DNA from 2 places in the Arthrobacter sp. TRD_SC_6 genome. Region 1 is predicted to be linked to the other one. Evidence: predicted binding sites of a transcription regulator. Region 1 holds the regulator's gene; the other holds the start of a gene.
The links. The regulator HspR, encoded in region 1, represses chaperone genes until heat shock. The targets are predictions, from matches to a motif close to AAGTTGAGTCNNNNNGACTCAACTT.
Positions count from the first base shown of each region.

Region 2: the regulator HspR is predicted to act here: its motif matches at 10,368-10,392, upstream of ACWA1U_RS04400 (Hsp20/alpha crystallin family protein).

Region 1 covers NZ_CM143953.1:139,618-155,199, forward strand. The annotation lists gene ACWA1U_RS00635 (DEAD/DEAH box helicase) at 1-556, opposite strand, end outside; gene ACWA1U_RS00640 (M20 metallopeptidase family protein) at 886-2,118, shown strand; gene trmB (tRNA (guanosine(46)-N7)-methyltransferase TrmB) at 2,174-3,049, shown strand; gene ACWA1U_RS00650 (mycothiol transferase) at 3,089-3,568, opposite strand; gene ACWA1U_RS00655 (YciI family protein) at 3,593-3,931, opposite strand; gene ACWA1U_RS00660 (RNA polymerase sigma factor) at 3,982-5,268, opposite strand; gene ACWA1U_RS00665 (YciI family protein) at 5,316-5,654, opposite strand; gene ACWA1U_RS00670 (DinB family protein) at 5,759-6,271, opposite strand; gene ACWA1U_RS00675 (hypothetical protein) at 6,357-7,025, shown strand; gene ACWA1U_RS00680 (transcriptional regulator) at 7,018-7,326, shown strand; gene ACWA1U_RS00685 (ABC transporter ATP-binding protein) at 7,323-8,261, shown strand; gene ACWA1U_RS00690 (ABC transporter permease) at 8,258-9,049, shown strand; gene ACWA1U_RS00695 (DUF4267 domain-containing protein) at 9,161-9,532, shown strand; gene ACWA1U_RS00700 (TetR/AcrR family transcriptional regulator) at 9,529-10,119, shown strand; gene ACWA1U_RS00705 (SDR family NAD(P)-dependent oxidoreductase) at 10,137-10,814, opposite strand; gene ACWA1U_RS00710 (PspA/IM30 family protein) at 10,938-11,630, opposite strand; gene ACWA1U_RS00715 (hypothetical protein) at 11,635-12,228, opposite strand; gene ACWA1U_RS00720 (heat shock protein transcriptional repressor HspR) at 12,294-12,719, opposite strand; gene ACWA1U_RS00725 (DnaJ C-terminal domain-containing protein) at 12,737-13,741, opposite strand; gene ACWA1U_RS00730 (nucleotide exchange factor GrpE) at 13,891-14,583, opposite strand; gene dnaK (molecular chaperone DnaK) at 14,586-15,582, opposite strand, start outside.
Region 2 covers NZ_CM143953.1:893,045-908,626, forward strand. The annotation lists gene hpaE (5-carboxymethyl-2-hydroxymuconate semialdehyde dehydrogenase) at 1-785, opposite strand, end outside; gene ACWA1U_RS04355 (GntR family transcriptional regulator) at 808-1,515, opposite strand; gene ACWA1U_RS04360 (fumarylacetoacetate hydrolase family protein) at 1,508-3,022, opposite strand; gene ACWA1U_RS04365 (FAD-binding monooxygenase) at 3,181-5,124, shown strand; gene ACWA1U_RS04370 (FAD-dependent oxidoreductase) at 5,159-6,646, opposite strand; gene ACWA1U_RS04375 (hypothetical protein) at 6,716-7,288, opposite strand; gene ACWA1U_RS04380 (cysteine hydrolase family protein) at 7,392-7,955, shown strand; gene ACWA1U_RS04385 (hypothetical protein) at 7,967-8,173, opposite strand; gene ACWA1U_RS04390 (DUF4383 domain-containing protein) at 8,441-8,899, shown strand; gene ACWA1U_RS04395 (SDR family oxidoreductase) at 8,979-9,776, opposite strand; gene ACWA1U_RS04400 (Hsp20/alpha crystallin family protein) at 9,894-10,334, opposite strand; tRNA gene ACWA1U_RS04405 (tRNA-Val) at 10,509-10,582, opposite strand; gene ACWA1U_RS04410 (DUF2630 family protein) at 10,747-10,989, shown strand; gene ACWA1U_RS04415 (flavodoxin family protein) at 11,017-11,625, shown strand; gene ACWA1U_RS04420 (formate/nitrite transporter family protein) at 11,672-12,496, shown strand; gene ACWA1U_RS04425 (alpha/beta fold hydrolase) at 12,640-13,536, shown strand; gene ACWA1U_RS04430 (hypothetical protein) at 13,553-13,801, opposite strand; gene ku (non-homologous end joining protein Ku) at 13,801-14,658, opposite strand; gene ACWA1U_RS04440 (SRPBCC family protein) at 14,706-15,185, shown strand; gene ACWA1U_RS04445 (S1 family peptidase) at 15,338-15,582, opposite strand, start outside.

The DNA.
Region 1 (15,582 bases):
TGCGCTGGCCTTCGGTGGGCGTGGTGTCGAGGATCTTCTTGACGATCGGCAGGAAGCCGAGGTCCGCCATGTGGTCAGCCTCGTCGAGGACGGTGATCTCCACCGAATCGAGGGTGACCAGCTTCTGCCTCATGAGGTCTTCGAGGCGCCCGGGGCATGCGATGACGATGTCGACGCCGGCACGCAGCGCCTTCTCCTGGCGCGCCTGGGACACACCGCCGTAGATGACGGTGGTGTTCAGACCGAGCTCGCTGGCCAGTGGCTCCACCGTGGCGTTGATCTGGGTTGCCAGCTCGCGGGTCGGAGCAAGGATCAGTGCCAGTGGGCGGCCCGGCTTGCGGCGGTACGCAGCTTCCCGCTCGGCCAGGCGGGAGACCATGGGCAGCGCAAAGGCGAGGGTCTTTCCGGAGCCTGTGCGGCCGCGGCCCAGGACATCGCGTCCTGCCAGGGTGTCGGGGAGGGTCTTCACCTGGATGGGGAATGGTTCGGTGATTCCCTGGTTGGTGAGGGAACGGACGAGCGCTGTGGGCACGCCAAGCGCAGCAAAGGTAGTCATGTAAAGTACACGAACTTTCTTCTCATCTTCCCTGGGCACCGGTTGGCGCTCAGAGTCCGCCGAAGGAAAGTCAGACAGTGTCAACCGCTCTCACAAACTCAGGAGATAGTGCGGGACAAAAGAATGCGTTCATCGACGCAGGCTGCGGCCGCAGGTTCCTGTAGTTGTGGTGAAAATCCGACACAAATACAGGTACAGAGCCGCAAGCAAGTGGAACCAGTCTATCAGCCTGCAGCTTGCACTCCCGACGGGAGGCGGCGAAGATGGAGCGCGTGTGAGCATGATCACCCCTCATCCGCACCACAACCTGACAACCCGCAGGAGGCACCATGTCCGCCGCAAGCATCCGCTCCGACGCCGAAAACCTGCAGGAGGAAGTGGCGGACCTTCGCCATCGCCTGCATCAGGAACCAGAAATCGGCCTGCACCTTCCGCGCACCCAGGAGAAGGTTCTTGCGGCGCTGGATGGGCTCGAATATGAAATTTCCCTCGGGACGGAGACGACGTCGGTCACTGCGGTCCTCAGGGGAAACGCTCCCTACACGGGTGAGCAGAAACCGGTGGTCCTGTTGCGCGGCGATATGGACGCGTTGCCTGTGCAGGAGCAGACGGGCGTGCCCTACACCTCGACCATCGACGGCGCCATGCACGCGTGCGGACACGACCTCCACACGGCGATGCTCGCCGGAGCCGCGCGGCTGCTGGCCGACCGGCGGGACCAACTCGCTGGCGACGTCGTACTCATGTTCCAGCCCGGCGAGGAGGGTTTCGACGGCGCGGGCGTGATGATCCGCGAAGGCGTGCTCGAGGCCGCCGGACGCAGGCCGGATGCCGCTTATGGCATCCACGTGATGTCTTCGCTGCTGCCTGGCGGCATGTTCGCAAGCCGGCCGGGGACGCTGATGTCGGCGTCGGACAGCCTCTTCGTGACGGTGCTTGGCGCGGGCGGCCATGGGTCCGCACCTCACCGCGCGAAGGACCCGGTGACCGTCGCGGCGGAGATCGTGACCAGCCTGCAGACCATGGTCACCCGGCAGTTCGACATGTTCGACCCCGTGGTGCTCACGGTCGGCCTCCTGCAGGCGGGAACCAAGCGGAACATCATCCCCGAGTCAGCGCGGATCGAAGCGACTGTCCGGACTTTCTCGGACCAGAACCGCGAGCTGATGCGGGCTGCGGCACCGCGGCTGGTTCAGGGTATTGCCGAGGCTCACGGACTGCACGCCACCGTGGAGTACGAGACCGAGTACCCACTCACCGTCACCGATCCGATGGAAACTTCAAATGTGGAGCGCCACGTCAGCGAGCTGTTCGGCGGCGAACGCTACACGCAGCTCGTCAACCCCATCAGCGGCTCGGAGGACTTTTCGCGGGTCCTTGCGGCCGTTCCGGGCAACTTTGTATTCCTCTCCGCCGTCGAACCGGGCGTGGATCCGGCGGGTACGGCGTTCAACCACTCGCCCTACGCAGCGTTCGACGACGGCATCCTCGCCGACGGCACGGCCCTCTACGCGCAGCTTGCCGTAGCCCGGATCGCGGAACTCGCCGGGGCACAGGGATAGCTGGAGTCCCAACGAAGCTCACGCACTCTCTCATCTCATCGCTACGCTTGTACCGATGAACACGCACCCTGAACCCCAGCCCCGCCTCGCCCAGCCCGTCTCCTTCGTGCGTCGCGGCTCAAGGCTGCAGGGCCGGCGTCGTGATGCGTGGGCCGAGCTGTCCGACGGGCTGGTTATCGACGTGCCGCGCAACTCCGCGGCGGATACGTCCGTGGATCCCGCGTGGGAGTACGACCCCGCTGCCTCCTTTGGGCGCGAGGCTCCCCTCGTGGTGGAGGTAGGGTCCGGCCTGGGTGAGGCTGTTGCTCACGCGGCGGCCGAAGATCCGGACCGCAACTACCTCGCCCTCGAGGTTTATAAGCCGGGACTGGCACAGACGCTGCTGCGCATTGAACAGGGCGACCTTAAGAATGTCCGCGTTGCCCAGGTCAATGCAGCCGAGGCGCTCGCCACCATGATCCAACCTGCATCCGTCGCAGAGCTGTGGATCTTCTTCCCGGACCCCTGGCACAAGACCCGGCACCACAAGCGGCGGCTGGTCAAGGACACTTTCGTCGAGCTCGCTGGACGGGTGCTGCAACCGGGCGGGGTTCTGCGCCTGGCCACCGACTGGTCCGACTACGCGTTCCAGATGCGCGACGTTGCGAATGCTTCCGCCCTGTTCGAGAACCTGCACGACGGCGAGCGCACGGGTGCGCACAGCCCCCTCACCCATGTCTGGGAAAGCGGCGTCGAGCATGAGGTGGGTGGGGCGCCACTCCGCGACGGGCGAGATAAGGCCGGAACCGCGCGGGACCACGAGGGCGAGGACACCCTTGGCGGGTGGGCTCCCCGTTTCGAGGGGCGCGTCCTCACCAGCTTCGAGAATAAGGCGCACGACGCCGGGCGGCTGGTTTTCGATCTGGCCTACCGCCGGGTGCCGCTGCAGTAGCCACGGGCGGGTGGACGGCGGACAGAGGGACGATCAATATCAGTTCACGACGAGGTGTTGGTGCCCGTCGATCAGCTCACGCACGATGTCGAGGTGGCCCGCGTGGGTCGATGTTTCTACCAGCACACGAAAGACGACTTCGCGGCCATCTTGCATCGGCGGCCCACCGAACTCGTTCGCAGGCGGCCACCAGCGCGGAGCGGCAGACAGGTCAGTCTTCAAAAGAACCTCGTCGCTCCGTTCAATCTCGAACTTGTAAAGACTGACAGCTTCGGCGCCCGTCATCGGCTCGGATGACCACCCGTCGTGAAGGGCCTCGATCGCCCTGGGGTCGCCGCCGAGGACTGCTGAGATCCAGAACATTTCGTCGTCGTACGCAAGGTGGTTGAGGAGGCGCGTTATGGTCCACCCAGATGGGACCAGCTGCCCGTTCATCTCGGCCTCGGTGAGCCCGTCCACAGCGCTCAGAATGTGGGCGCGTTCGTTGGCCAATTGGGAGAGGAGAAACTCATCACTCATATTTGGACTCGTCTCCCGTGACTTCTACGCGTCTATTCGGCGTACTTCGATCGGCCATCGTTCCGCTTCCCCTAACTTGCCGGCGATCTCCACCGCACGTTCCGTGTCCACACAGTCGACAATATAGAACCCCGCGATGAATTCTTTGGTCTCCATGAACGGACCGTCGGTTACTGCGAATTTGCCGCCGTCCGATCTAACGAATTTTGCTTCCTCGCTCAGCTCATGCGACTCCACTAATTCTCCGGTGGCCTTCAGTTCCTTATGCAATGAATTATGGGCCTGCATGATGGCCTCGATTTCGGCTTCAGAGAGCGCGTTCCAGGTCGCGTTATCGATTGGAATCAACAACAAATGTTTCATGGTTTCTCCTCCGCACCCGGTGTGGGGCGCCGGTCTTTGATTAGTTGGGATTAGGTCGAGGGACCGGAGCCTGTTTCGGACAGGCGCCGGCCAAGAAAGCGGCGCTCAACTTCCGACGGAGCCAGTTCCCAGGCCCGTTGATACTCGCCGTTTGCCTCCGTCATTCTGCCCAGACGCCGCAGCAGGTCAGCTTTGGCCGCAGGCAGAAGGTAATACCCTTCAAGGGCCCGTTCCCCCGCCAGCCGATTCATGAGCTCGAGGCCCGCCTCCGGCCCCTCAGACATCGCGACGGCGACGGCACGGTTGAGCTCGATAACCGGCGACGGGGCAATTCGTCCGAGGTGCTCGTATAGCCGGGCCACCCTCGCGAAGTCCGTGCTGCCGAAGTCCGGGGCGATCATATGGCAGGCGGCAATGGCGGCCTGGACGCGGTAGCTTCCGGGCCGGGAACGGCGTGCGACGCCGGTCTGCTCGGCCTTTGCGAGCACCGCTACCGCTTCCTCGATCGCAGCCCTGTCCCATGATCGGCGGTCCTGCTCTTCCAGAGTCACCAGATCGCCTGCGGCGTCTGTCCGGGCATCCCTGCGCGCGTGGTGGAAGAGCATGAGCGCCAGGAGGCCGGACGCTTCCGATTCCTGGGGGGATCCGCCGAGCAGGACAATCAACAGCCGGGTCAAACGAATTGCTTCCCGGACAAGGGATTCACGGATCAAGGTGTCGTTGCCCGTGGCGGAATATCCTTCGTTGAACATGAGGTAAAGCACCGCCAGGATCCCAGCTGTCCGCTCGGAGATGAGCTCCGGCGGCGGTACCCGGTAAGGGATCCCGGCGTTCCGTATCTTGGCACGGGCACGGACCAGCCGTTTCGACATGGTTGCTTCCGGGACAAGGAACGCCCGTGCGATCTCCCCTGTGGAGAGCCCGGCGACCGTGCGCAAGGTCAAGGCAACCCTGGCGTCGAGCGGAAGCGCCGGGTGGCAGCAGGTGTAGATAAGGCGCAACCGGTCATCGTCCGCGGCAGGGTTCCCTGTGGGGTCGTCCGCCGGTTCATCAGGCTCGATGAGGATCGCCAGTTCACGCACTGCCCGCTTTTCGGTGGCAGAACTGCGCAAACGGTCGATCGCCCGGTTCTTGGCAACAGTGGTTAGCCAGGCCCCGCTGTTCCGGGGTATGCCTCGTACGGGCCAGTCGGTGAGGGCACTTGCAAAGGCATCCTGGACGCAATCCTCGGCAAGGCTCCAGTCACCCGTGACGCGGATGAGCGTTGCAGTGATTCGCGCGGTCTCGGTGGTCGAGGCCCGTGCGAGCGCCGTCTGCACGTCCGTCAGTGCAGACACCACTTCACCCCTCCCGGAACCATCTGTGACGGCTTCGGTGGGGACGGCTACTCTCCGAGCGGCCATACTGGCCTGATTTCAATCTTGCCGAAGCGTGCCATGGGATGTTTCGACGCAACTTCGATGGCCTCGTCGAGGTCGGTGCAGGCGATGATGTCATAGCCCGCAACCCATTCCTTGGTCTCGGCAAACGGCCCGTCGGTCACCACCACTTCACCGCCACGGACTGTGACGGTAGTTGCGTCCTCCACGGGTCGCAGCCGGTCACCGTGGCGGGCTATACCCCGCGCGTCCATCTCAGCCCCCCATTCCTCGATGTTGTCCTCGGCAGCCACATATTCCGGCGCTGAGGGATCGCTACAGATGAATAGCATGTACTCCACCATGACTCCTTCTTGTCGGTTGATATACAGCACGACGTACGGGATACGGGCAAAAGGACACTTGGAGCAAATCTTCTACAGACTGCACTCTCGAACGGGCGTGCCGGTCAGCCGCGCACGTCGGAAAGGTGATGGACGACGTCGTGCAGGCCGTACTGCGCGAGGGACGCCACAGTGAAGCGCGAGCCGTTGCTTCGGCGGCCGGTTCGGCCCCAGTCCTCCACGCTCTCAAGCAGGGCCGCGTACTCCTCACCCGCATTCGTCAGTTCGGCTGAAACTTTAGCTGGATCCTCCCCCGCATAGTCTTTCTCTTCCGCGGTGCGGTCCTGATCCCAGTTCTCGAACTCAGGATCAACCTCGCTGACCATCAGCTCCGTACGCTGAGCGAACAGCGCGTAGACGTCGCGTACGTGGGCCGCGTACTCGAGCGCGGACCAGGTGCCGGCGTCGGGCCTGTTCCGCACGTCTGTGCGCTCCAGGACCGCCTGCCACCGCGGGAGGTCCGCGCGAACACTTTGGGCAACTGTCTCGGGAGCATTGTCAGCAGCTTCGAAGCCGCATTCGCTACAGGGTTTATCAAGCACCCAGGTCCAGTCTTTGGTTTCAGGTTCAATCGCCATGAAGCCGACAGTACCGGGCGACCACGCCAACTGTCGCCAACAGCAACTCTTGCCACAAACCACTTTGTAGTACAAACTAGTTTGCATGAACCGTAATCCGGACCTGCCTCACACCGACGACGACACCCTCGACCTTCAACGCGCCCTGTCCCTCGTCACCAATGCCGAGACCGAGGCCCGCAAACAACTCAGCCCCAGCGGTCCGCTGCTCTACCTGATCTGGGGCATCACATGGCTGCTCGGCTTTGGGGCACTGCACGGTTCCCGCTTCGGATGGCTCAACCTGGAGTACCTCGCCGCGCTGTCCTTCGCCGCCGCGGTCATGTCGCTGGGCATCGTCGCGACCATCGTGCTGGCCACCCGCCACAGCACCGGAATCCGCGGACACTCAGCCTTCATCGGTTCCGTGTACGGCGTCGGGTGGTTTCTTGGATTCGCGGTGGTCGGCATTCTCAGCGCCACCATCAGCCGCACCGTCGACGATTTCTGGACACGCGGCATGCTCATCAACAGCATCGCCGTCCTGGTGGTCGGGCTCATGTACATCACCGGTGGCACCACCTTCAATGACGTCACCCAGGTGGCCATGGGCGTGTGGTTCCTCGTGGTTGACTTCGTTGCCCTCCTCAGCGGCACCGACCATTTCCTGACCGTCTTCTTCATCTTCGGTTCCGGCGGGTTCCTGGTGGGCGCAGCCGTCGAATTCCTCCGCCAGAAGCACCAGCGCAACCGCCCGGGGTTTGCACATGCCTGACCTAGACCCGGTAATCCACGCCGAATCCCGCCTCCGGGCGATTACTACCCTCAACGAGGTCGGCGAACGCAACAGCATCGCCTTCACCAAGCTGCAGAGAATCCTGGACATGACGGCGGGCAATCTCTCCACCCACCTCCGCAAACTCGAGGACGCCGGCTACATCGCCGTCTCGAAGACCATCGAGGGGCGCACGCCTGCAACATACGTGTCCATAACGCTGGCCGGAAAGGCTGCCTACGCCGCGTACCGCGAGGCGCTCCACGAACTCCTTTCGGCACAACTCACGGAGAAACCATGACCTCCCGACCCCTTGCTGGAACATCTCCGCAAACCTCAACCAGTACGACGGCGGCACTTGCCACCGCGGATTCCGTCACCAAGACGTTCGGTGGCTCCACGGCCCTCGACTCAGTGTCGCTGGAGATCCACCCCGGAGAATCCGTTGGCCTCCTCGGGCCTAACGGTGCCGGCAAGTCCACGCTGATCAGCCTCTTCTGCGGCCTCCGCCGGCCCGATTCCGGCATTGTCACCCTGTTCGGCGGCAGCCCCGGGGACCCGGCATCACGCCTGCGGTTAGGGATCACCCCGCAGGCTACAGCTGTTCCGCAGACGCTGCGGGTATTGGAAGCGGTCGACTTCGTAGCCGCCCATTACCCGGACCCCGTCCCGAGTGGTCAGTTGCTCGCGGACTTCGGCCTTGAGGAGTCCGCGAGCAAGCAGTGCGGCGGTCTCTCCGGCGGCCAGCAGCGGCGGCTCCTGGTGGCACTCGCCCTGGTTGGCCGGCCCGAACTCGTCATCCTCGACGAGCCCACCACCGGCCTCGACGTCGACGCCCGCGAAACGCTGTGGCGCAGCCTCCGTGAGTACCGTCGCTCAGGCGGGACGCTCCTCATCACCAGCCACTACCTCGAAGAGATCCAGGCCCTGTCCGGCCGGGTTGTGGTGATGGACCGCGGCTCGGTCATCGCGGACGGAACGGTCGACCAAATCCGTAGCCGCGTGGCAGTAAGCAAGGTCTCCTTCCGGACGGACCTGCCGCCGTCGTCGTTCACTTCATTCCACGCCACCGAACTCTCAGCCGACGACGACGGCCGCCTCACCATCGTCACGCACGACGCCGACTCGACCGTCCGCGAACTGGTCCACAGCGGCGTCACTTTCAGCCAGCTCGAAGTCCGGGGCGCAAGCCTCGAAGAAGCTTTCCTCGCACTGACCTCACAGGAGCATGCATGAACACGCAGACCGCGCCCGGCCCCATTTCGCTGATCCGCACCCACACGAGGGCGCAGGTCCTTGAGCAACTCCGCATCCCGGTGGCGGTGATCTCGTCGGTCATCTTTCCTGCGCTCGCGTTGCTCTTTTTCGTGGTGCCGCAGTCCTCCGTTGTCGAGAGCCCTACTGCCTCCCTTGCCGCCGTGGCCCAGTTGGCACTGTTCGGGGTGATGAGCTCGTTTCTGTTCAACTATGGGATCGGCGTGGCTGAAGACCGGCAGAATCCGTGGACCACCTACGTCCGGACGCTTCCCGTGGGCCCGCTCCCGTCGACTGTGGCCCGGGCGCTGACGGCCATGCTGTTCGCGCTGCTGTCCCTGATTCCGGTGCTGATCCTCGGCGGGCTGCTGACCTCGGCACCCGAGGCCTTCGCTAATGGGACCCTGCCGTTGTGGCGGGTGCCGATGTCGGTGCTCGTGTGGCTGCTGTGCGGGTTGCCGTTCCTGGCGCTGGGCCTGTTCATCGGGTACCTATGCACCTCGAAGGTAGCCATTGCGGTGACCCAGGTGGTGTTCTTCCCGCTGGCGTTTGCGGGCGGAATGATGCTGCCGCCGTTCCTGTTCCCGGAATGGCTGAACACGTTCTCCCTGTTCCTTCCCTCACGGGCGGCGCGGGATCTGGCGGTGTTCGCGCTGAGCGGTGACGGGCTGCACGCCACGACCCTGCTGTGCATCACGGCCTGGACGGTTTTGCTGGGTGCCCTCGCGCTGTGGGCCAACCGCCGTGACCAGGGGCGCCGGTTCCGCTGATCGGCCTTCGCGGAGGGCGGGTCGATGAGCGTTCATAACAGCCCGTTACTGCCTCAACTTATCGCTGATAGAATTTCTTTCATTGAAAGAGATACGACGGGGTGAGTAGCAGTGCTAGTAGCGGGAACAATAATCGCGATCATCTCCGGTGTCGGTATTTTCGCCATCGGAGTGCTCTACCTAGCCGTGCCGCGGCCGATGGCCGCGAACTTCGGACTACCGGTAATCCCGCACTCTGAAGCGACGGACTGGCTACGGGTGAAGGGCCTCCGTGACCTCGCAATGGGGGTTGTTGCAGGCGTTGTGGTCATCACTGCACCCGGAACAGTGCTGGGTTGGGTACTCGCCGCAGCGGCCATCATTCCTCTAGGCGATGCCGTGATGATCCTGAAGGCCGGCGGGTCGAGGGGCGCAGCAATCGGCATTCATGGGTCCACGGCAGCGTCAATGCTCGTAGCCAGCGCGCTTCTCCTCGCCGCATGAACAACGTCGAAGCCCCGAGAACCGACGACAAACGCCAACGGCGACTCGCAGCACGACGTGAACTCATCCTTGCGGTCGCCCTGGACATCGCAGAGTCCGAGGGGTGGGACGCGGTGACAACGCGCCGTGTCGCCGATGAAATTGAGTTCAGCCAGCCCGTCATCTATCAGCACTTCTCCAGTCGCGACGAGCTGATCCGCGCAATTGCAGTGAAAGGTTTCGTGAGACTCACGGAGGAGATCCATTCTGTGCGTGCTTCACAACCGCCGTCTCCCCTGAAGGAGCTCTGCTGCCGTTACGTTGACTTCGGCTTGAGCAATCCGCGGCTTTACGAGGCAATGTTTGTCTTACCCACCACAGCACGGTTCGCGACTGCGGACACTCCGGCCGAAATGCGTGCGTCATTCGACGCTTTAGTCAGCGTTGTTGTGCCGAACACCAGGTCCGACGACGCAGAGTCAGCGGCGGAGTTGCTGTGGGCAGCGTGCCACGGAATCGTGACCCTTCGGATAGCCAAAAGGGTACCCGGCACCCGGATAGACCAACATGTTGCCCGCATCGTAAACATCACAATGCAGCCTTCGTAGCCGCTGCGCCAGGCTGCTCAGCTGAACGACGACGACGGAAGGTCGCGCTCCCTGCCCACCATCGCATCAACGATCCTGCGGGCTACGGCGTCGGGATCCTTGCCCTGCGGAAGACGGGGAGGCTCACCGTCGATGGGACGCGTGGCCAATCCGGTCTCGGTGTGTGGCGGGCGTACGTCGAGCACCCGTATGCCGCTGCGCCGCAGCTCGAGGGATGCAGCCTTGCCGAACGCGCTCAACGCGGCCTTGGTTGCCGAGTAGGCAGCCATTCCCGCGGTCGGGCTTTCGGCGACCACTGCACTGAGCTGCACAAACAGCCCGTCTTTGTTCATTATTGGCGCCAGCGCACGGACCAGGCGGACGTATCCGATGAAGTTGGTGAGCAGCAGTTCGTCGAGGGTGTCGTCGTCGAGCTCGGTCAGTCCCCCAAAGGCCACCACGCCGGCCGCGTACACAACGCCGTCCAGTGAGGAACCGTTGAGCGCATCGGCGATTGCGGCAGGCCCGGCCGGCAGGGTCAGGTCAGCTCTGACCGATTCTGCGCCGAGCTCGGTTGCGAGTGCGGCGAGTTTGTCACCATCCCGGCCGGAGAGCAGAAGTTCCGCGCCCCTGGCGCTGAGTTCGCGCGCGATACGCGAACCCAACTCGCCTGTGGCACCGACTATAAGGAACCGCACTCCTGTGAATTCGCTCATCGACCGACAGTAGCAACCGGGGTCAGCGTGAGTCACCCGTTGAGTGCGCAGGTAATCGGTGAATCAGCGCGGTAGAAGGCGATAAAGTGCGCTCAGGGGTGGTGCTAGACCTTCACGGCAGGCTCAGGAACGCCCGGGGCGCGAGTCCTTGGTCCGCGCCTTGAGTTCACGCAGTTCCCGGTCGGTCTCCTCGAGGGACTCGAACTCCTCGAAAGCGCGGTCCAGCTTGCCCGAATTGGGGTCAGCCCACGCAAGTTCCTCCCGGGCGGCCTGCTGATGGCGGAGCCGCCTGGCCTCCTGCTCCGCCTCCCGTGCAGCGCGCGCAGCCTCGAGGCTGCTTCCCGCAGTTGCGGACACAGCCCCCTCCATGCTCAACGCAGCCTGGGTGGCACCGTGCTGTGCTTTCATGGATTGGTAGCGGATCGAGTTCTCGTGCAGGGCTGTCTCAAGCCGGTACAGGTCAGCCTCGAGTGACCGGACCTGACGGTCGACGTCGTCGCGCTGGCTGGTGAGGGTTTCGAGCCTCTTGCGCACCTCGATGCCGCGTTTGAGCGCGGCCCGGGCAGCGTCGTCGTCGTTCCTTGAAACCGCGAACTCTGCGGCACGGTTGGATTCCTCCAGGTCTGCAGTGGCCTGGCGGACGAGGGTGTCCACCCGGTGGCGCACCGCGGCGAGATCAGCCACGCTCCGGCGTGCCAGGTCCAACTGCTGCTCCTGGTGGCGCTGTGACTGGTCGATCGCAGTGATGGGATCGACCGGTTCAATGGCGTTGCGGCGGGCAGAAATGATGCGGGAAATTCGACGTCTGACGGACACGGCTTCAGGCCCGTTTGGTGCTGGAACCGTAAGTGTTGCTCCACGTTTGCAGCGCACCGATCTCAAGCGCGAGGCGGGATGTTGCCCGGTTCACCTGCGCGGTGCCGGAGACGTTGTGAACCTCAAGCAGGGTACGGCGGAGGTCCGCGGAGAGGGTCGACAGTGTGCCCACCTGACCGCTGATGCTGCGCGCAAGCTCCTCGCGGAGTGCCCGGTTCGGTTCGCGTTCGGCGAGTGCAATCCGTTCACAGAGGACGGCCTCGGCACGCGTCAGGTCCTCCGCGGTTGCCGCAAGCTCACCTCCCGGGACTCCCTGTGCGAGCGCCGCCTGGACGGACCGGCGGGTTGCATCGGTTGAGCGTTCCAGCTGAAGTCTGAGTTTCGCCAGCTCGCGTGACGCCGGATCCACCGATAGCGAGCGCATCCTGCTGGAACTGCGCTGGATACGGCGGCGAAGCACGCCCGACTTACGAACCCTGCGGACCACCAGCCAGGTGCCTGCAACTGCTGCGATGAAGAGTATGCCCAGCCCGGCTCCGACGAGCAGGAGGAGCTCGAACAGTGTCCCGGCGGCGTCGGTGAAGTCTGAATCAGGCATACATCAAGTGTGCCGTGCCAGGAAGTTTTTGTCGCCTCCCGACGGGATTGGAGGGCCAATCTTCGCTAAGAGCGGTTGCCCTCCGCCCGCCAGATCATCAGTGCCTGGCTCCTGGGACGCGGCCGCTGACCGCGGGCCAGGGTGACGACGTCGCCTGCTAGACCCGCCGCGAACACCCGGCTGGTCTCGGAGCTGCGCCGCTGGGCCAGTTCACTTGTGAGCTCCTGCACGCGGTGCTGGAGGGCCATCACCTGGTTCTCCAGTTCCAGGATGCGCTTGATGCCTTCGAGGGACACACCCTCCTGGGACAACCGCTGGACTTCCCGGAGGACGTTTACATCGCGCTGGGAGTAGCGGCGTGCGCGCCCCGGTGCCCGGCTGGGAATCACCAGGCCCAGCCTGTCGTACTGACGCAGCGTCTGGGGGTGCATGTCCGCCAACTCCGCGGCCACCGAAATGACGTAGATCGGCATGTTCATGTCGACGGTCATGCAACCCTCCTTCGGGACTAGAGCCGCGCCTTCTCGGCGAGGTTGCCGCGCGGGTCAGCGTCCTTCGTAGCCTCGGCGAAAGCCTGCACGGCTGCCTCGGCGTCCTTGTTCAAATTCTGGGGTACGACGACGTCGATGGTCACCAGCAAATCACCGGTCGCCTTCGAAGTCTTGACCCCGCGCCCCTTGACCCGGAGCGTGCGGCCCGACGGCGTTCCCGCCGGTACCTTCACTTTCACATTTTCTCCCTCCAGCGTGGGGACCTCGATCTGCGCACCGAGTGTGGCCTCCGGGAAGGTGACCGGGACGTGAACGCGGATGTTGTCGCCGTCGCGCTGGAAGAACGGGTGGGGCTTGACGTTGACGGCGACCATCAGATCGCCAGCACCTGCTGCTCCGGGTTGGCCCTTTCCGCGGACCCTGACTTTCTGGCCATCACGGATTCCAGCGGGAACCCGGACGTCAATGACCTCACCAGACGGTTCACGAAGGCCGATGGTTGTCCCACGGATTGACCCTGCGAAGGAAATGCTGGTGGATGCCGTGCGGTCCGCGCCCTTGCGCGAAGGTGGCTGGTAGCCGGGGAATCCCCCGCCCTGCGGGTACCCGCTGCCGCTGCCGAACAGGTCGGCGAACTCAGGCGGAATGTTCCCGCCGCCCCCGCCGAAACCTGCGCCGCCCCGGCGCTGGCGCCCGGCGGATTGCCCGAACAGGTTGCCGAAGACGTCCTCGAACCCTGCTCCCCCCGCCGGACCGCCAGCCCCGCCGGCCGTGAACCGGGCACCGCCGCCCATGGCGCGGATGGCGTCATACTGCTGGCGTTCCTCCGGGTCCGACAAGACTGAGTAGGCCTCGGAGATGTCCTTGAACATCTTGTCTGACCCACCCGTGCTCTGGTTCTGGTCAGGGTGGTGCTTGCGGGCGAGCTTCCGGTAAGCCTTCTTGATGTCGGCGCCGGAGGCATCCTTAGGCACACCAAGGATCTTGTAGAAGTCCTTATCGACCCAGTCCTGACTTGCCATTCAGCGTCTCCTTGTTAACTACGTCCGTTGCCCTGTTCGTTGGAAGCCTGGCCGCGGTCCACTCCGAGGAAGGGGGCTTAAAATTCCGAAGCGAGCTCTGCGAGTCTCGGAATTTCGTTGCCCCCGTTCGGAGGGGACCACGGAATCAGCTACTCAGGAACAGCAACAATCACTTGGGCTGCTCGCAGCACTCGGTCATCCTTTTTGTAGCCCGCGCGAAGGATCTGGCTGACGGCGTCGAACTGGACGTCGGCACTTGGCTGTTGGATCAGGGCTTCGTGGACGTTCGGGTCGAACTCCACGCCGGTCTCGTCAATACGGCTCAAGCCGTAGGTCTTCAGGGCGTTCTCCAGTTTTGTGGAGATCGCCGCGAACGGCCCATCAGCCAGGTCGCCATGCTGGCGGGCGGCATCAATGTCGTCGAGAACCGGCATCAGGGAGTTCAGCACTCCGATGACTGCCATATCCCGTGCAACGTCGCGGTCCCGCTCTACGCGCTTGCGGTAGTTGACGTATTCCGCCTGCAGCCGGAGTAGGTCGTTGCGGAGCTCGGCTTCCGCATCGGTGGCAGGAGTTTCGGCTCCGGCCTCGTTCAGGATCGCCTCAGCCTGGGCGAGTGCGTCGCCGTCGCCGGCTGCATCTGCGGCGGGTGCGTGGGACTCGGTTCCGGCGTCGGGCTCCTGCCCGGCACCCGCGGAGGGTGCCGGGTCAGGAGTGTCCGAGCCAGCCGAGTCACCGGTGTCATTGCGCCCACGGACCTTGCCAGTCTCCGGGTCGATCTTCCGATTGTCCCGGAAGCTGACCGGCTCTTGGTGCTCTTCTTCGTTTCCGTGGTGCGGCATAATTACTTCTTCTCGTCTTCGTCGACAACCTCGGCGTCGACGATGTCTTCGTCGTCGGCCTTGGTCTCCTCAGAGGATGGCTCACCGGACGGTGCTGCGCCCGGACCGGTTGCGCCTTCTGCCTGTGCCTGAGCGTAGATCGCTTCGCCCAGCTTGGACTGGGAGGCCTGCAGCTTCTCGAATGCTGCCTTCACCTCGTCGTCGTTGTCCTGGGACTCCAGCGCCTTCTTGAGGGCGTCGACGTCCGCCTGGACTTCGGTCCTGACCTCTTCAGGCAGCTTGTCCGAGTTGTCGGCGATGAGCTTGTCCGTGGAGTACGCCAACTGCTCGGCACCGTTACGGGTGTCAGCGGCCGCGCGGCGCTCCTTGTCCTCAGCGGCGTGCTCCTCGGCGTCACGGACCATGCGGTCGATGTCTTCCTTGGAGAGCGAAGAACCACCGGTGATGGTCATGGACTGCTCGGTGCCGGTGCCCTTGTCCTTGGCGGACACGTGAACAATGCCGTTGGCGTCGATGTCGAAGGTGACCTCGACCTGAGGGACTCCCCGGGGTGCCGGAGCAATGCCGGTTAGCTCGAAGGTGCCCAGCGGCTTGTTGTCGCGAGTGAATTCGCGCTCACCCTGGAAGACCTGGATGGCCACTGACGGCTGGTTGTCATCCGCGGTGGTGAAGGTTTCGCTGCGCTTGGTGGGGATAGCCGTGTTGCGCTCGATCAGGTGCGTCATGACGCCGCCCTTGGTTTCGATACCAAGTGAGAGCGGGGTGACGTCGATGAGCAGGACGTCCTTGCGCTCACCCTTCAGCACACCAGCCTGCAGCGCGGCGCCAACTGCGACAACCTCGTCAGGGTTTACGCCCTTGTTGGGCTCCTTGCCGCCAGCCAATTCCTTCACGAGCTCGCCGACCGAAGGCATACGGGTGGAACCACCCACCAGCACAATGTGGTCAATGTCGGAGACCTTGATTCCGGCTTCCTTGATGACGTCGTTGAACGGCTTC
Region 2 (15,582 bases), 750 kb from region 1:
GAGAGGCCCTTGAGGTTTGCGGCGGCGTTGCGGAAGATCGTCTGTCCGGTGGTGGTCTCGCCGGTAAAGGAGATCAGCGGAACGTCCGGGTGTTTGACCAGGGCATCGCCCGCTTCCTCGCCGAGGCCGTTGACCAGGTTGAAGACGCCGTCGGGGAGCCCGGCGTCCTTGAAGATCTGAGCCCAGAGAGAGGCGGAAAGCGGCGTGAACTCGGCGGGCTTGAGGACCACCGTGTTGCCGGTCGCCAGGGCGGGGGCGAGCTTCCAGGATTCCAGCATGAAGGGCGTGTTCCACGGCGTGATCAGTCCGGCAACGCCGATGGGTTTCCGGTTCACGTAGTTGATCTGGGAGCCGGGGACCTTCATGGCATCGTCAAACTGGGCGACGATGAGGTCCGCGAAGAAGCGGAAGTTCTCCGCCGCGCGCAGGGCCTGGCCCTTTGCCTGGGTGATGGGCAGGCCGGTGTCGAAGGTTTCGAGTTCGGCGAGACGCGACTCCTGGGCTTCGACGGCGTCGGCGATCCTGTTCAGGACGCGGGCGCGCTCGCGGGGCTTCATCCTGGGCCAGGGACCTTTGGTGAAGGCGTCGCGTGCGGCGGCGACGGCCAGGTCGATGTCTTCCTTCTGGCCGGCTGCCGCGGTGGCGTAGTTTTTGTTGGAGACCGGGTCCAGCACATCGAAGGTCTTGCCGCCCACGGAATCGACGAACGTCCCGTTGATGTAGTGCTGAATGTGCTTGGGGAGGTCCTGCGGCACGTAATGGGTTTCAGGGACGGTGGACGTCATTGTTCTTTTCCTGACTACTGGGTTATTCGGTAATGGTGGGCGTTCGCGCGAGGTAAGCGTCGAGGGTTGCGGAACGGTGCTTGCGTGCCGCGCGCTCGATGGTGTCGGCGTCGGCTTGTGACTCAATGAGCTGCAGGAGTGCCTCGTGTTCGTCCACAGATGCCCGCGCACGGCCGGGGACGAAACGGAAGGTGGAGGACCGGAGTGATGCTAATCGGTTCCAGCCGCGGCGAACCAGATCGAGGACGTGCGGGTTGGGGCAGCGCTCAAAGAGGACGCTATGGAAGTCCTGGTTGAGCGTGGTGAAGCGGACGGGGTCAAAGTGTTCCAGGCAAGCGCGCATCTCCTCGTTGACAGCGCGGGCCCGGGCTATGTCCGCCTTGCTTATAAGGGGCGCCGCCAGGGCAGTGGCGGCGCCTTCGACGATGCTGAGTGTCTGCATGGTGTAGAAGTACTCGGTCGGGTCGATTCCGGAGACGGTGGCGCCGATGTTGCGCTGGAACGTTACGAGCCCTTCAGCCTCGAGGCGGCGGATCGCTTCCCGGACTGGAACAACGCTGAAACCGAGGTCTTCGGCGATCTTCGCAAGTACCAGTCGGTAACCGGGGGAGAAGGTGCCCTCGACGATGCGCGCCTTAATGAAGGTGTAGGCCTGCTCGGATTTGCTGCCCGCGATGGCTTCGACTGCCGGCTGCACGACAGAGGAACGCCCGACGGCGGTGTCAGTCACTGGTTGTTCCTTCCGCAGGGGCGCCTTCCGTGGCGGCGGCCCACTCCTCATACTTCGCCTGCCATTCCGCATTCATCGGGTACAGGCCGTCCACGCCGTTTCCCTGCTTGACCATCTCGAAGATGAAGGTCTCTTCCTTCTCCTGCTGGATGCAGTCATCCACGAGTTCTTCGGCGAGGGTCGGCGGGATCACCAGGATGCCGTCGGAGTCGGCGACGATGATGTCGCCGGGCTGCACGGTGGTTCCGCCGCACGCGATGGTGATGTCGGTGTCCCAGGGGACGTGCCGACGGCCGAGGACGGCGGGGTGGGGGTTGGCGAAGTAGGTCGGCATGTCCAGGTCAGCGACGGCCGAGTAGTCGCGGACGCCGCCGTCGGTGATGATGGCTGCTGCACCGCGCACCTGGGCGCGCATGGCCAGGATGTCGCCTACTGTTCCGGTGCCCTTCTCGCCGCGTGCCTCCATGACGAGGATTTCGCCGTCGTTCACTGAATCGATGGCACGTTTCTGGGCGTTGAAGCCGCCGCCGTGGGTCTTGAAAAGATCCTCCCGGTTGGGGACGTAGCGCAGCGTTCGGGCCAGGCCGACCACCCGGCGGTCCGGGCGGGTGGCCTGCAGGCCGTCGATGCTGACGTTGTTCAGTCCGCGCTTGCGCAGCTGGGAGGACAGGGTGGCTGTGGCGACGCTTTCCAGCTTCTTCTTCAGCTCCGGGCTCAGCGGTGAGCCGTTGCCGTCCCGTGGACTTAGCCCCGCGGCTTCACGGGAACCGTAGGCTTCCTCGCGCTGCGTGTCATCTGTCTTGGGCTGCGCGCCGAAGTTGGCGAATGGCGTCATGCCCTCAACTACGCGGGTGGCAAGTTTCCCGCTGCTGTGGCTGCCACCGGTCACCTCGACCTCAATGACGTCACCCGGGCTGGCAACTGATGCGCCGGCGGGCGTTCCGGTGAGGATGATGTCGCCCTTCTCAAGGGTGAGGAGCTGGGACAGGTCGGCCACGAGCTGGGCGAAGGGGAAAAGGAGATCCTCGGTGGTGTCGTCCTGGACGATGTCCCCGTTGTGCCAAGTCTGGATACGGAGTGCCGCAGGATCGATCTCAGCGGCTGGGATGAGGTTCGGGCCCACCGGTGTGTAGCCGTCGCCGCCCTTGGAGCGGACGTTGGAGCCTTTGTCTGCGTAACGGAGGTCGTAAACGCCGAGGTCATTGCTGGCGGTGACCCACCCAACGTGACGCCAGGCTTCGTCGAGGGCCACCCTCCGCGCCGGCGTGCCGATGATGAGGGCGATTTCCCCCTCGTAGCCGAGCAGTTCACACCCGAGGGGCCGCTCCACGGTACCTGGCGCCTCGGTGGACCCCAACGCGAGCGACGACGGCGGCTTCAGGAAATAGGACGGCTGCTGCGGCGAGCGTCCTCGCTGCGCGGCGCGGCTCGGGTAGTTGATGTGGACGGCAATCACCTTGCGGGTGCGGGCAAGCAGTTCTGCACTGGCCTGGGTCAGGGGCTCCATGGGCTCTCCTCACGGATGGAACATCTTCTTGATGTACGAGATCGTATACGATAAAGTATGTCATGTGAAGTGCAGCACATACTGAACACCTGTCGACGCGGATGACCTCGACGTTGAGCGAACCGAAAGATCCACAAAGAAGTGAGTGAGGAAAGCCCGTGCAGTTTCACCATCACGGCTACGTATCCGGTGACCCGCGGGTCCAGGCAGCAGCCGGTGTCGGCCTGAACAGACCTGTTGTGCTCCCTGATGAGGTCGATGTACTCATCGTCGGCAGCGGTCCTGCTGGCATGCTTGCTGCGGCCCAACTGTCGCAGTTCCCGAACGTGACCACGCGCATCGTAGAGCGGCGGCCCGCCCGTCTTGTGATCGGGCAGGCAGACGGCATACAGGCACGCAGTGTAGAAACCTTTCAGGCCTTCGGCTTCGCCGAGCGGATTACCGCCGAGGCGTACCGAATCACCGAAATGGCGTTCTGGAAGCCAGACCCGGCGGACCCCTCGAGCATCATTCGGACGGCACGTCCGCTTGATGACCCAGCAGGCATCAGCGAATTTCCCCACCTCATCGTCAACCAGGCGCGAGTCCTTGACTACTTCGCGGAATTCATGGCGAACTCTCCAACCAGAATGACGCCGGACTACGGACTCGATTTCCAGAGTCTGGAGGTTACCGACGAAGGGACGTACCCGGTCACGGTCACGCTGCTCCACACGGCCGGTCCGCTTGAGGGGCAGGAACGCACAGTGCGCGCGAAGTATGTGATCGGAGCCGACGGGGCACGCAGCAAGGTACGCACGGCGATTGGCTGCACGCTTGCCGGCGACGCGGCGAACCACGCGTGGGGGGTCATGGACGTCCTCGCCGTAACGGACTTCCCGGACATCCGGCTCAAGTGCGCGATCCAGTCGGGGGAAGGCGGAAGCATCCTGCTTATTCCGCGCGAGGGCGGCCACCTCTTCCGCATGTACGTGGATCTTGGTGAGGTCGACGCTCACACCAAAGGTGATATCCGCAGCACCACCATCGAGGAAATTATCGAGAAGGCGAACGCTATTCTCTCCCCGTACACCCTCGACGTGCGCAACGTCGCCTGGCACAGCGTGTACGAGGTGGGCCACCGCCTCACTGACAGGTTCGACGACGTCCGCCCGGAAGAGCTCGGGACCCGCACTCCGCGCGTCTTCATCACCGGCGATGCCTGCCACACGCACAGCGCGAAGGCTGGCCAGGGCATGAACGTGTCGATGCAGGACGGTTTCAACATTGCCTGGAAGCTCGGACACGTCCTGGAGGGAAGGAGCCCGGAGGGCCTCCTGTCCACCTACTCGGCCGAGCGGCAGGTGGTTGCAAAGAACCTCATCGACTTCGACAAGCAGTGGTCCACCTTGATGGCCAAGAAACCCGAAGAGTTCGAAGACCCAACGGAACTCGAGGATTTCTACGTCCGGACCATGGAGTTCCCTGCCGGGTTCATGACGGAGTATTCGGCATCAATGATCGTGGGCGAAGCGCCCCGCCAGGAGCTTGCAACCGGCTTCCCCGTCGGCAAGCGCTTCAAGTCCGCTCCGGTGATGCGGGTCTGCGATACCAACCAGATTCACCTCGGGCACCACGCTACTGCGGATGGGCGCTGGCGAATCTACGTCTTCGCCGATGAGCTGACGCCAGGTAGCCCATCGAAGGTCACCAACTTCGCTGAGTGGCTGACCAATTCACCAGAGTCGCCGCTGGCTGCCACGCCCGAGGGCGCCGATATCGACGCCTGGTTCGACGTCAAGGTGATCTATCAGCAGGATCATCACGCGATCGACATCAATGCGGTACCGGATATTTTCAAGCCCTCCGTTGGGCCGTTCCAGCTCAGCTATTTGGAGAAGGTGTTCGGTGTGGACCCTGCCCAGGACATCTTCGAGGTGCGCGGGATCGACCGAGGCGGGGTTGTCGTCGTCGTTCGTCCGGACCAGTACGTTGCCAATGTCGTGCCGCTCACTGCGACTGCCGAACTGGGCATGTTCTTCAGCGGAGTGCATGGCGAACGTGATTCCACGTCTGGGCTAGTCAGTGCCGACGCAACCGCTGACCATCACCGGGTGACGTAACGCGATCAAGCGACGTAGTACGTGGAAGACTCCACTATGGAGCTGACAGGTCCCTTGTCGCCGGACCCTCAAGGCGCTTTCCGTCGAATGTGAAGCGCGAACCGTGCAGGGGGCAGTCCCAGGACCGCTCGGCATCGTTCCAGCTCAACACTCCGCCCAGGTGAGGACACACCGCCGACACCCGATGCGTGATGCCGTCGACCTGGCAAACGCCAACCGGCCGCGCACCTTCCCGCACAACGGTCCCCTGCCCCTCAGGCGGCTGCGCGTGCGAGGTGCGGGCCAGGCCGCTCAACCAGCCGCTCACCATTTCCAGCCCGACGCCGGCACCTGCCTTTGCGGTGGTCATCGCATCCTGCTTGCCGAGCCGGGATTTGTACAACTCCATGGCCCACGGCATGTGGCCGCCGAGAATCTCGGCCGAGAGTCCCAGCGCCGCCGCAACCCCGTTGGTGAAACCCCACTTGTTGTAGCCGGTGGCGGTGTAGATATGGTGCCCACCCAACGGGATTTTGCCCACATACGGGACCGACGACGACGGGCGGTAGTCCTGCGCCGACCAGTTGAACGCCGGCTGCGCCGTGGGGAAGTTCTCCTGCGTCCAGCGGATGATGTCGTCTACAAGGGACTGCGTGTGTGCCTGCCGGCCTACGGGGTGTCCGTTACCGCCGACGATGAGGTACGGACGACCAGCGACGACGGCGGTTCGCAGGCTTCGTGACGGTGAGTCAACCGAGAGATACATGGCGGCGGGGATCTCGTCCTGCACAGTGAACGCGACAGCGTAGGAGCGCAAAGGTTCCAGGACGGAGAAGTGCCCTCCGCGGTCCAGGATCGGCGTGCCGGTCGCGATGATGAGGTTGGTGGCCGTGACGTTTCCTTGATCCGCGTTGACGATGATGCGGTCGCCTTTGGTGGAGCCGGTCTTCACCCCTGTCACCCGCACGCCGTCGATCAGCTGGCCGGAATGCTTGCGCAGGTCAGCGGCCAGCGCCGCGAGCACTTCCATCGGGTGAACCTGGGCCTGGTTGGCAACGCGCAGCGTGCGCTGAACCGGGAAGGGCAGCTCGGAGGTGTCCTCAAGTACTGCGGTGAGCCCCGCTTTGGCGCAGGCGTCGCGCTCCTCGCTTAGGAGACGGGCGCCGTCGTCGGTCACGGCGTAGTTGATCGCATCGCGGGTCTCGTAACCGACTCCGTGCTCATCGCAGAGGCGCAGCAACCAGCTCTGGCCCTCTCGGTTGCCGGTGACGTAGTGGCGCGCGAGCTCCGGGCCGTGATGCTTGATGATTGTGGACAGCTGCGTGCCCTGAAGGAGCGAGACCTTTGCGGTGCTGTTGCCCGTAGCGACTGCACCGACCGTGCGTGCTTCGAGGACCGCGACCCGCTGCCCGGAGCGGGCGAGCAGCGCCGCCGTCGTCAATCCGGTGATCCCGGCTCCAACCACCACTGAGTCATAGCGCGCATCGGGGGCGAACTCGTCAGTGGGAATGTGCGGGGATGACTCGAGCCAAAGGGATTTCACGGCGGACCTGCCTTTTCGCTGTTGGGTACTTGTAGCCCACTGGAGAAAACGTTCGGCGTCAAGGGGGTGCTACCAGTCGGCCTCGACGGTGCCTCTTGCGAGATCCTCTTCCGGGAACAGGCCGACGTAGATGACCGCCCCCGTGAACGCGTTCCTTGTGAAGGTGTGCAGGGTGCCACGAGGTGGGTCCCCGGCAATCGGCGGGAAGCGCTGTTCCACGGACACCATTTCGCCGGTTGTGCCGACAGGGAGGCCCTCATCATCGACGCGGAACTGGTCCCAGACCACGCCGGTCGCGGAGTCGAGAACCATGACCGAGTTCTCGGGCCACTCGCCCGGCGGTTCGATGTCCCGGCCCGGTATGAGGGTGCCGGTGGTGCGTTCGTATCCGGCTACGTAGCGCCCGCTGTCGGAACGCACCAGCGCCACCTGCAAGGGAAGGCCAGCAGTGTCTGGCGAGAAGGCCGGTGTGCTCCACCAGCCCCCATAGAAGGTCAGCAAGGGGAACACGTCGCCGGGCTCAAGGCTCACCGGCTCGGGTTCAAAGTACGGCGGCTGCGGAGCTCCCGGTGAGACCGGGGAACAGCCAGTGAGAAGTACGACGGCGAGAAGCGCGCCGGCGCTTGCAAGGCGCCTTCCCATGTTCATCACCTCCGGTTCGATCAACGCTAGCCCTCGCTGCTCCGCCCCTCAAGGAGCAATTCTCAGTATGCTTAGTGAATCCCTAAGCGGAAGGTGAAAGCAGATGGGAACTGCGCTCCTGATCATTGACATGCAGAAGGCGTTTTTCGAGGACGAATCTCTGGGTAAACAGCAGGACGAGCTAGTCACAGCATGCAATGAAGCGATTGCCGACGCTCAGGCGGCGGAAGTTCCGGTTTACGTGATCCGCACCGAACACCAGCGGGACAAATCCACTTGGACCGTGAGCATGCTCGACGATGATCAAGGCTTCCTCTTCGTTGGCACCGAGCAGGCCGAACCAGTGGACGGACTGAACCTTGACGGGTTGCCCGAACTGGTGAAAACGAGGGACAGCGCGTTCTTTGGCACCGACCTTTTCCAACGGATGCGCAATCTCGCTGTGGATCAGGTTGTGCTGGCGGGAGTCTCGACCCACAACTGCGTCGCCCAGACTGCGGTCGACGCTTACGCCCACAACCTGCGGGTCATCTTCGCGAAAGACGCAATCGCCTCAACCAATGACGAATACGCTCAGAACGTTCTCGGAGTGCTCACGGATGAGTACCGCCAGCGTGCACTTACCCACCGCGAACTGCGTGAACTGTACGCGACGAGAACGGGTTGACCAGGCGCGCATCAGACGCTGACGGCGTACCCGTCTTCGCGGTGAAAGAGCCGCCGCCCGGCGCCGTTGTCCAGCTGCACCCACACCACCGACGCATCTTCCGCGAGGTCCTCAAGGACGCCCGTGAACCGGTGTCCTGATTCATGATGAAGAGTGATCTGCTGGCCCTGCCGCAAGGCGGAGAAGTCGGACTGATCGAGCTGCTGAGTGGGTGTCATGGATGCGCCTTTCGATGTGACTAAAGCCACAATAGGCAGCATTCCTGAACGGCGCGTGAATATGAGCTGTCGAGTGCCTGATGGCTGTGCGACACTTTCAACCGGAGCTTTAACGTAAACGGTTACCAAAGAGTTAACTAAGTGTGCTTCCTATTAGCCCTCGTGTGTGCAACGCTGGCATAACAAGGAGCGGGGAAGTGCTGTTCATCTACTCGCATCACTAAGCGCCGGTTTCCCGCAGACCGGCAAGTCAGAGGGGAATTTGCAATGGCATCAACACATTCATCCGGGTCAGGCGTAGCCACCCGGTCCAACATTCAGAAGGCTGCACTCGCACTTGGGGTCGTCTTCGTACTCGTGGGAGTTCTGGGCTTCGTTCCAGGAATCACCAGCAACTACGATCAGCTTGGCTTCGCAGGCAGCGAATCAACGGCCATGCTGCTGGGTATCTTCCAGGTTTCAATCCTTCACAACATCGTCCACCTGCTGTTCGGTGTCGCAGGAATCGTCATGTCCAAGACCTACTCGGGCGCGTACAACTTCCTGCTGTGGGGCGGCGTGATTTACGCAGTGCTCTTTATCTACGGCTTGATTGTTCCCGCCGATTCGGCTGCGAACTTCGTTCCGATCAATGGTGCGGACAACATCCTGCACCTCGTCCTGGCGATCGCAATGATCGCACTGGCGCTGGTTCTCAAGGACAAGCACCACACCCGCACTGCATAGCACTGCATACCAACCGGGTTATAAAAAACTGCGGGCAGAGCGCCTACACGGCGCTCCGCCCGCAGTTTTTTGTTGTCTGTCAGCCCTTGCGCCACTCGTCACTGCGCATGTGGGACCCGGCCTGGGGGCCCATCTGCAGCATTCCGCCATCCACCACCCACGAAGCTCCAGTCACGTAGCTCGCAGCTGGCGACGCGAGGAAGGTGATGACGTCGGCTATTTCGCGGGGGTGTCCCGGCCTGCCGGTGGGAACTCCTGGACGGCTGATCTTGTAGGGATCCTGCCCTTCGGGCGAGTCCGGACGAACATGCACGCCGCCGGGCAGCACCGCGTTGACCGTGATCCCCTGATCCGCGAGTTCAATCGCCATCGTGCGGACCAGACCTCCCAGCGCGTGCTTCGAGGCGTCATAAGCGGAGAAGGTCACTTTGGGCTGCTCTTGGTGAACGCTCGTGACGGCAATGATGCGGCCGCCCTGCCCGGCTGCGACCATACTCCGGGCAGCACGCTGCATACACACGAAGGCACCGTCCAGGTTGGACGCAAGGATTGTGCGCCACGTTTCGTAGTCGGTCTCGAGGAAGTGCTGGGGCTTATTCATCCCCGCGTTGTTCACGAAGACGTCGAGGCCCCCGAGCTCGCTGATCAGCCCATCAATCACGTCACCGCAGGCAGGAGCATCTGCTGTATCGAGGTGGGCGACCACAGCTTCACGGCCCAACCCGCGCACCAGCCCGGCGGTCTTTTCTGCCCCCTCCTGGCCCGTATGCCAGGTGATGCCGACGTTATATCCGGATTCAGCGAGGGCGACGGCGGTTGCCTGGCCAATACCGGAGCTGGAGCCGGTCACGATTGCAGTCTTCTGTGAGTCAGTCATGCACTCCATCTTCATGGCGCCCGAACGCCCGCGCAACGCCCCTAATCGCCCGCCCCATGAAACGAACGACGACGACGGCCCGCGGACCGTCGTCGTCGTTCTCTGTTGTTCGCGGGCTCAGGCCTCCACGGCGCTGTTGCCGGAAATGGCCTGGGCGTCCTCGCCTGTGAGAATCTCGATCTTGCGCGGCCGGGCACGTTCGCTGACCGGGATGGTCACGCTCAGCACACCGTTCTCATACCGCGCGGAGATTGCGTCGATGTCGATACCCTGCCCGAGGTTCAGCTGCCGCAGGAACGAGCCGCTCTCACGTTCGCGGGTAAGCCACTTGACGCCCTCGGTGTTCCGAAGGGTCCGCTCGGCGCGGATGGTCAACAGCTGCCCGTCAACGTCAATGTCGACAGATCCTGGGTCAATGCCCGGAAGGTCCGCGCTGAGAATGTAATGATCACCCTCTCGGAACAGGTCAATCGGCATCACGCGAAGGCCCTGGCGAGTATCCAGCAGGGCGCCGGCGACGCGGTCTAGTTCACGAAACGGATCGAATTTCATTGCCATGATGGTTCACTCCCTATGCGATTTGAGGTTTGCGAGTTGAGCGTCATTCGCTCAACTCGGTAAAAAGATTAGCACTCTACGGTCCCGAGTGCTAAGCCTTTTTGTTCGCTCAGGATGAACCGGCTGAACACGAAAAAGCCCGCCCCGCTTGCAGCGGGACGGGCTCGTGAACAGTGCCTGCGCGGGGCCTCGATCCCCGGGCCTTCCGCGTGTGAAGCGGATGCTCTACCAGACTGAGCTACACAGGCGAATAGTTCCCAGTTAGTTTAGGTCATTCACTTAGGCAGCGCCCAATTAGGGACGGCCAGCGGTAGATATCCGGACGAATAGTAAGTAGCCTGATTATTCCAGCGAGATCCATATTCAGGGCCAGGCAGCAGGGGGTTCTGAGCCGGAACGAAGGAGGAAGTCGATGAATGATCAGGACATTCTGGCACGCATCCAGTCACTGGTTGATGAGGAGCATGAGCTGCGCAGCCCTGGCGAGTCCGGTGTGCCGGACGAGGACCGCCCGGCGAGGCTCCGCAGACTCGAGGAAGAACTGGACCAGTGCTGGGACCTCCTCCGTCAACGACGCGCCAAGCAGGACGCCGGCGAAAGTCCTCAGGACGCAGAAACCAGGCCGGTCAATCAGGTCGAGGGATACAAGCAGTAAGCACGCCCCGCCAACCGAAGGAACTCAATGGATAACCTGAAAGCATTCGCATTGATCTGCACGCTTACGCCGTCACCGGACACATCGAGCAGCGAACTCATGGCCAACCTCATCCTCGACAAGCTGAAGGAACAGGGGGTGACGACGTCGTCGGTCCGGGTTGTCGACCACAACGTCGTCCGGGGTGTCCAGATCGACATGGGCAGCGGCGACGAGTGGCCCAAGTTGCGCCAGCAAATCCTTGACGCCGATATTTTCCTGCTGTGCGCGCCCATTTGGGTGGGTCATATGAGCAGCGTCGGCCAGGGCGTCTTCGAGCGTCTCGACGCTGACCTCTCCTCCACAGATGAGGAAGGCCGCCCGATCATGTACAACCGTGTGGCACTCACAGCCGTTGTCGGGAACGAGGACGGCGCGCACCACGTCACGGCCGAGATGCATCAGGGCCTCAACGACATCGGCTTCACCATTCCTGCACAGGGCGGCGTCTACTGGGTGGGCGAGGCGATGCAGAAAGTAGACTTCAAGGACCTGGACGAGGTGCCGGAAGCGGTCGCTTCGTCCATTTCCTCTATGGCCGCCAATGCGGTACATCTCGCTAAATCGCTCAAGGTGGCCCCGTACCCCGCTCCGTAGGTCCATTGGGAAAAAGGGCGGAGACACTACAGACAGGCAGGCCGGCTTGAACCACGACGACGACGGCGACGCCCGGCGCAGGGAGCTTGGTGACAACGCCGGGCCGGTAGAGGAGGACATCGAGGAGTCTTTCGACCGGACCGTCGACGAGGGTGCGCAACGCCTTCACAGGACCTTCCCGGATGTGCTGATCACCGGCCTGTTCGGCGGTTTTGAGATCGGCATCGGGGTGATGGCTTACCTGGCAGTGCTGCACGAGACCGAGAACCATCTGCTGGCGGGGGTGGCCTTCAGCGCTGGTCTCATTGCGCTGCTCCTCGCCAAGAGTGAACTGTTCACCGAGGGGTTCCTGGTCCCCATTGCAGCTGTGACCGCGAAAAAAGCCAGCCTCGCCCAACTCGGCAAGCTTTGGGGCGGCACGCTGTTTGCGAACCTCGTGGGTGGGTGGATCTTCATGGCCCTGGTGATGACCGCGTTCCCGCAATGGACCGAGACCGTCACCACGTCAGCCGAGCACTACGTTGACGCCGGTCTGAGCTGGCAAACGGCGTGCCTGGCGCTGCTCGGCGGCAGCACCATCACCCTCATGACGCGCATGCAGCACGGCACCGACCAAATGAGCGGAAAGTTGGCGGCCGCCGTCGTTGGGGGTTTTGTTCTCTCGGGACTGCAGCTCTTCCACTCAATCCTGGACTCACTGTTGATCTTCGGAGCTATCCAATCTGGTGCCGAAATCAGCTACCTGGACTGGCTCGGCTGGTTCAGCTACACGGTTGTGTTGAACATCGTCGGGGGCATTCTCCTGGTCACAGCGCTCCGCCTGGTCCGTGACCGGAAATTGGTGGAGAAGGAACGCGAAGAGGCGTCTTAGGGCGGCTGATTTACCGGACTTTAGGGTGAATATGACGCTACCGGGTACCCTTCCGGCATAGTTGCTGATACGAATTGAATCTAATTGTCTGGACTCAATTCGCGGTGGTAGGGGGAATCTTCCGCTTCGGGAGGATTCCCCCTATGCACGCTGCTGTACTTCACGATGGCACCCGCCTGCCCGTGACCGTTGCTGGCCGAGGACCTGCGCTGTTGGTCTCACTCGGTTTGACGCCCGCTTCCGGCAATACGGCAAGGACTATGCTGGCAGAAGGGCTCGACACCCAACCGGGCCGCACGCTGCTCGCAGCGCTTTCGGTCCACTTCACAGTTGTCGCCTTCGATTATGAAGCGCACCGTATACAGCACCCGGCACCAAAAACCCTGACGCCCGAAGCGATCAGTTCAGACCTGCTTGCGGTCGCCGACGCCACCGGAACCGCTTCCTTCGCCTACTACGGTTACTCGTGGCTGGGCATTGCTGGCATCCGGCTGGCGATGGTCTCAGACAGGGTTTCCGCGCTGGCGGTCGGCGGGTTCCCGCCGGTGGATGCGCCTTTCGAAGCGCTCTGGCGGCTGTCCGTTCAGGCCCACCGCGCCGCCGTCGGGCGTTCACAGGCAACCAACCCCGCCACCTCAGCCAGCTTCCTCCGCCCGGGGGAACTGGTGCAGCCGGTTGGGGAGGAGGAGCGTGCCCTCCTGCCGATGCGGGCGGCACAGGCGCGCCAGTTCGTGACCCTGTTCCGTCATTTGAAGGACGACGACGGCGCCCCGCCCAGTGTGCCTTGCCCCGCCCTGTGCTTCGCGGGTTCGGAGGACGTGGTGGCTGGGCTGGACGGGCAGATCTCCATGGCGGCACCCCTCCGCAAGCGGCGGGGAGAGCTCGAAAACTTGGGCTGGGGCGTTGAGGTGCTGGAAGGCCTGGATCAGGTGGATGCCATGCAGCCCGGGGTGGTTCTCGACGTCGTAGTGCCTTGGCTGCGCAGGCAGGTTGGGGAGACGTCGAAGAGCCGGGTGGCAAGAAAGGCCAGCGACAACTAAGGGATCCGGGGGGCTGCTAGCTTCGCCGTGCGAGCCAGCCCAGGGTCGCTCCGCCCAGCGCCTTGCGCAGCACGCTCTCGCCCTCGGATAGTTCCAGCGCCGCCCAGACCATGAGACAGGCAGTACTCGCAGCCGAAAGCACCCGGCGGTTTTCCTCCTCCAGTGCCATCATCGAAGCCGCACCGAGCAACGCCCACCCGACAATGGGGGCGTTGGGCGGCTGGGCGATTGTCTGCTTTCCGAGGTCATTCCTAATGAAGCCCATTACGCACCCTTCTTCGTTTTCGACTTCGAGCCCGCGGACGCCTTCTCCTTGGGAGCTGCTGCGCCCTTCTTCTCGCGGTTCTTTTCGACGCTCCTGCGGAGGGCCTCCATCAGGTCCAGGACGTTCCCGCCTTCGACCTCATCGCTGGTCTCGCCGAACGTTTCGTCGGTGTCGAGAGCCTCGCCCTTCTCCAGCTTGGCCTCGATCAGTGTGCGCAGCTGTTCCTGGTACTCGTCCTTGAAGTTCTCGGGATCGAAATCCGAGGAGAAGGACTCGACAAGCGCAGCCGACATCTCCTTTTCCTTCGAAGAGATCCGCACCTTCTCATCCAGTGAGGGGAACTTGGCCTCACGGACCTCGTCTTCCCAGAGGAGGGTCTGCAGCATCAGTACATCCCCACGGACGCGCAGCGCCGCCAGGCGGGACTTCTGCCGGAGCGAGAACTGGACAATCGCTGTACGCTCCGTCTCCTCAAGCGTCCGGCGCAGCAGGACATACGCCTTGGTGGACTTCGAATCCGGCTCCAGATAGTACGCGCGGTCAAACATGATCGGATCGATCTGGTCGCTCGGCACAAACTCCACGACGTCGATCTCGCGGCTCTTCTCCACCGGTAGCGACGCGAAATCCTCCGCCGAGAGCACAACGGTGCGCTCGCCGTCGTCGTACGCCTTGTCAATGTTCTTGTACTCGACCACTTCGCCGCAGATCTCGCACCGGCGCTGGTATCGGATGCGGCCGCCGTCCTTGTCATGGACCTGGTGAAGGCTGATGTCGTGATCCTCGGTGGCGCTGTAAACCTTCACCGGCACGTTGACCAGCCCAAACGCCACTGCGCCCTTCCAAATAGCTCTCATGTTCCTAGTGAACCAGTGAAGAGCCACGCCGGTCTACGATTGCTTAGGTGAACTCAGAACCGATGGTTACCAGGACGCTCGCTGACGGCCAACCCGCACTCTGGTTCGAAATGCGCTTCGGCGTTCCAGCCAGGGTGCTGTGGAAGCACCTCACCGACCCAGCGAAGCTCAAGTACTGGTTCCCGTGCGAGCTGGACATCCTCCCCAAGGCCGGCACCACAGTCACCTTCACATTCCCCGGCCAGAAGCCCATGGAGGGTACCGTTCTCGAGGCCGAGAAGCCGCACCTGCTGGCTTACACCTGGGACGAGGAAGTGCTGCGGTGGGAGCTGGAGAACGACGACGACGGCTGCCTCCTCACGCTGACCAACACGGTGCAGGAGGGCCAGGAAATGGCGCTTTCTGCAGCTGGCTGGCACCTGACGCTGATGGGGCTGGACGATTACCTCAACGAGCGTTCCCTGGGACAGGACCCGGCTAAGTGGGATGAGTACGTGGCCCGGTACCGGAAACAGCTCGCGGACTGACTACTTCAAACGTTTGCTGCCTTAGGCGCTCACTGGCTTAAACGCTGAGTGCATTAAACGCTGAGTGCATTAAACGCTGAGTGCATTAAACGCTGAGTGCGCACATAATCAGTCTTCCGACGGCGATTATGTGCGCACTCAAGTGTTGTTTCCTAAGAGCCGGTCACTCCTGAGATCGAAGTGATCCAGCTGATTGCGTGGGGGACCGAGGAGTACCAGGAGGAAGCGGTGGTGCTTGACCCGCCGCTTGCGCTGGTGGATGCTACGCCGACCACTTTCCCTGCAACCACCAGTGGTCCGCCGGAGTCGCCCTTCCAGGCCTGGCCGTCGACGCCGCTGTGCCGGTAGGCTGGTCCGCCGTAGGCATCGTCCTCAAGGGATTCGATATAGACCGACG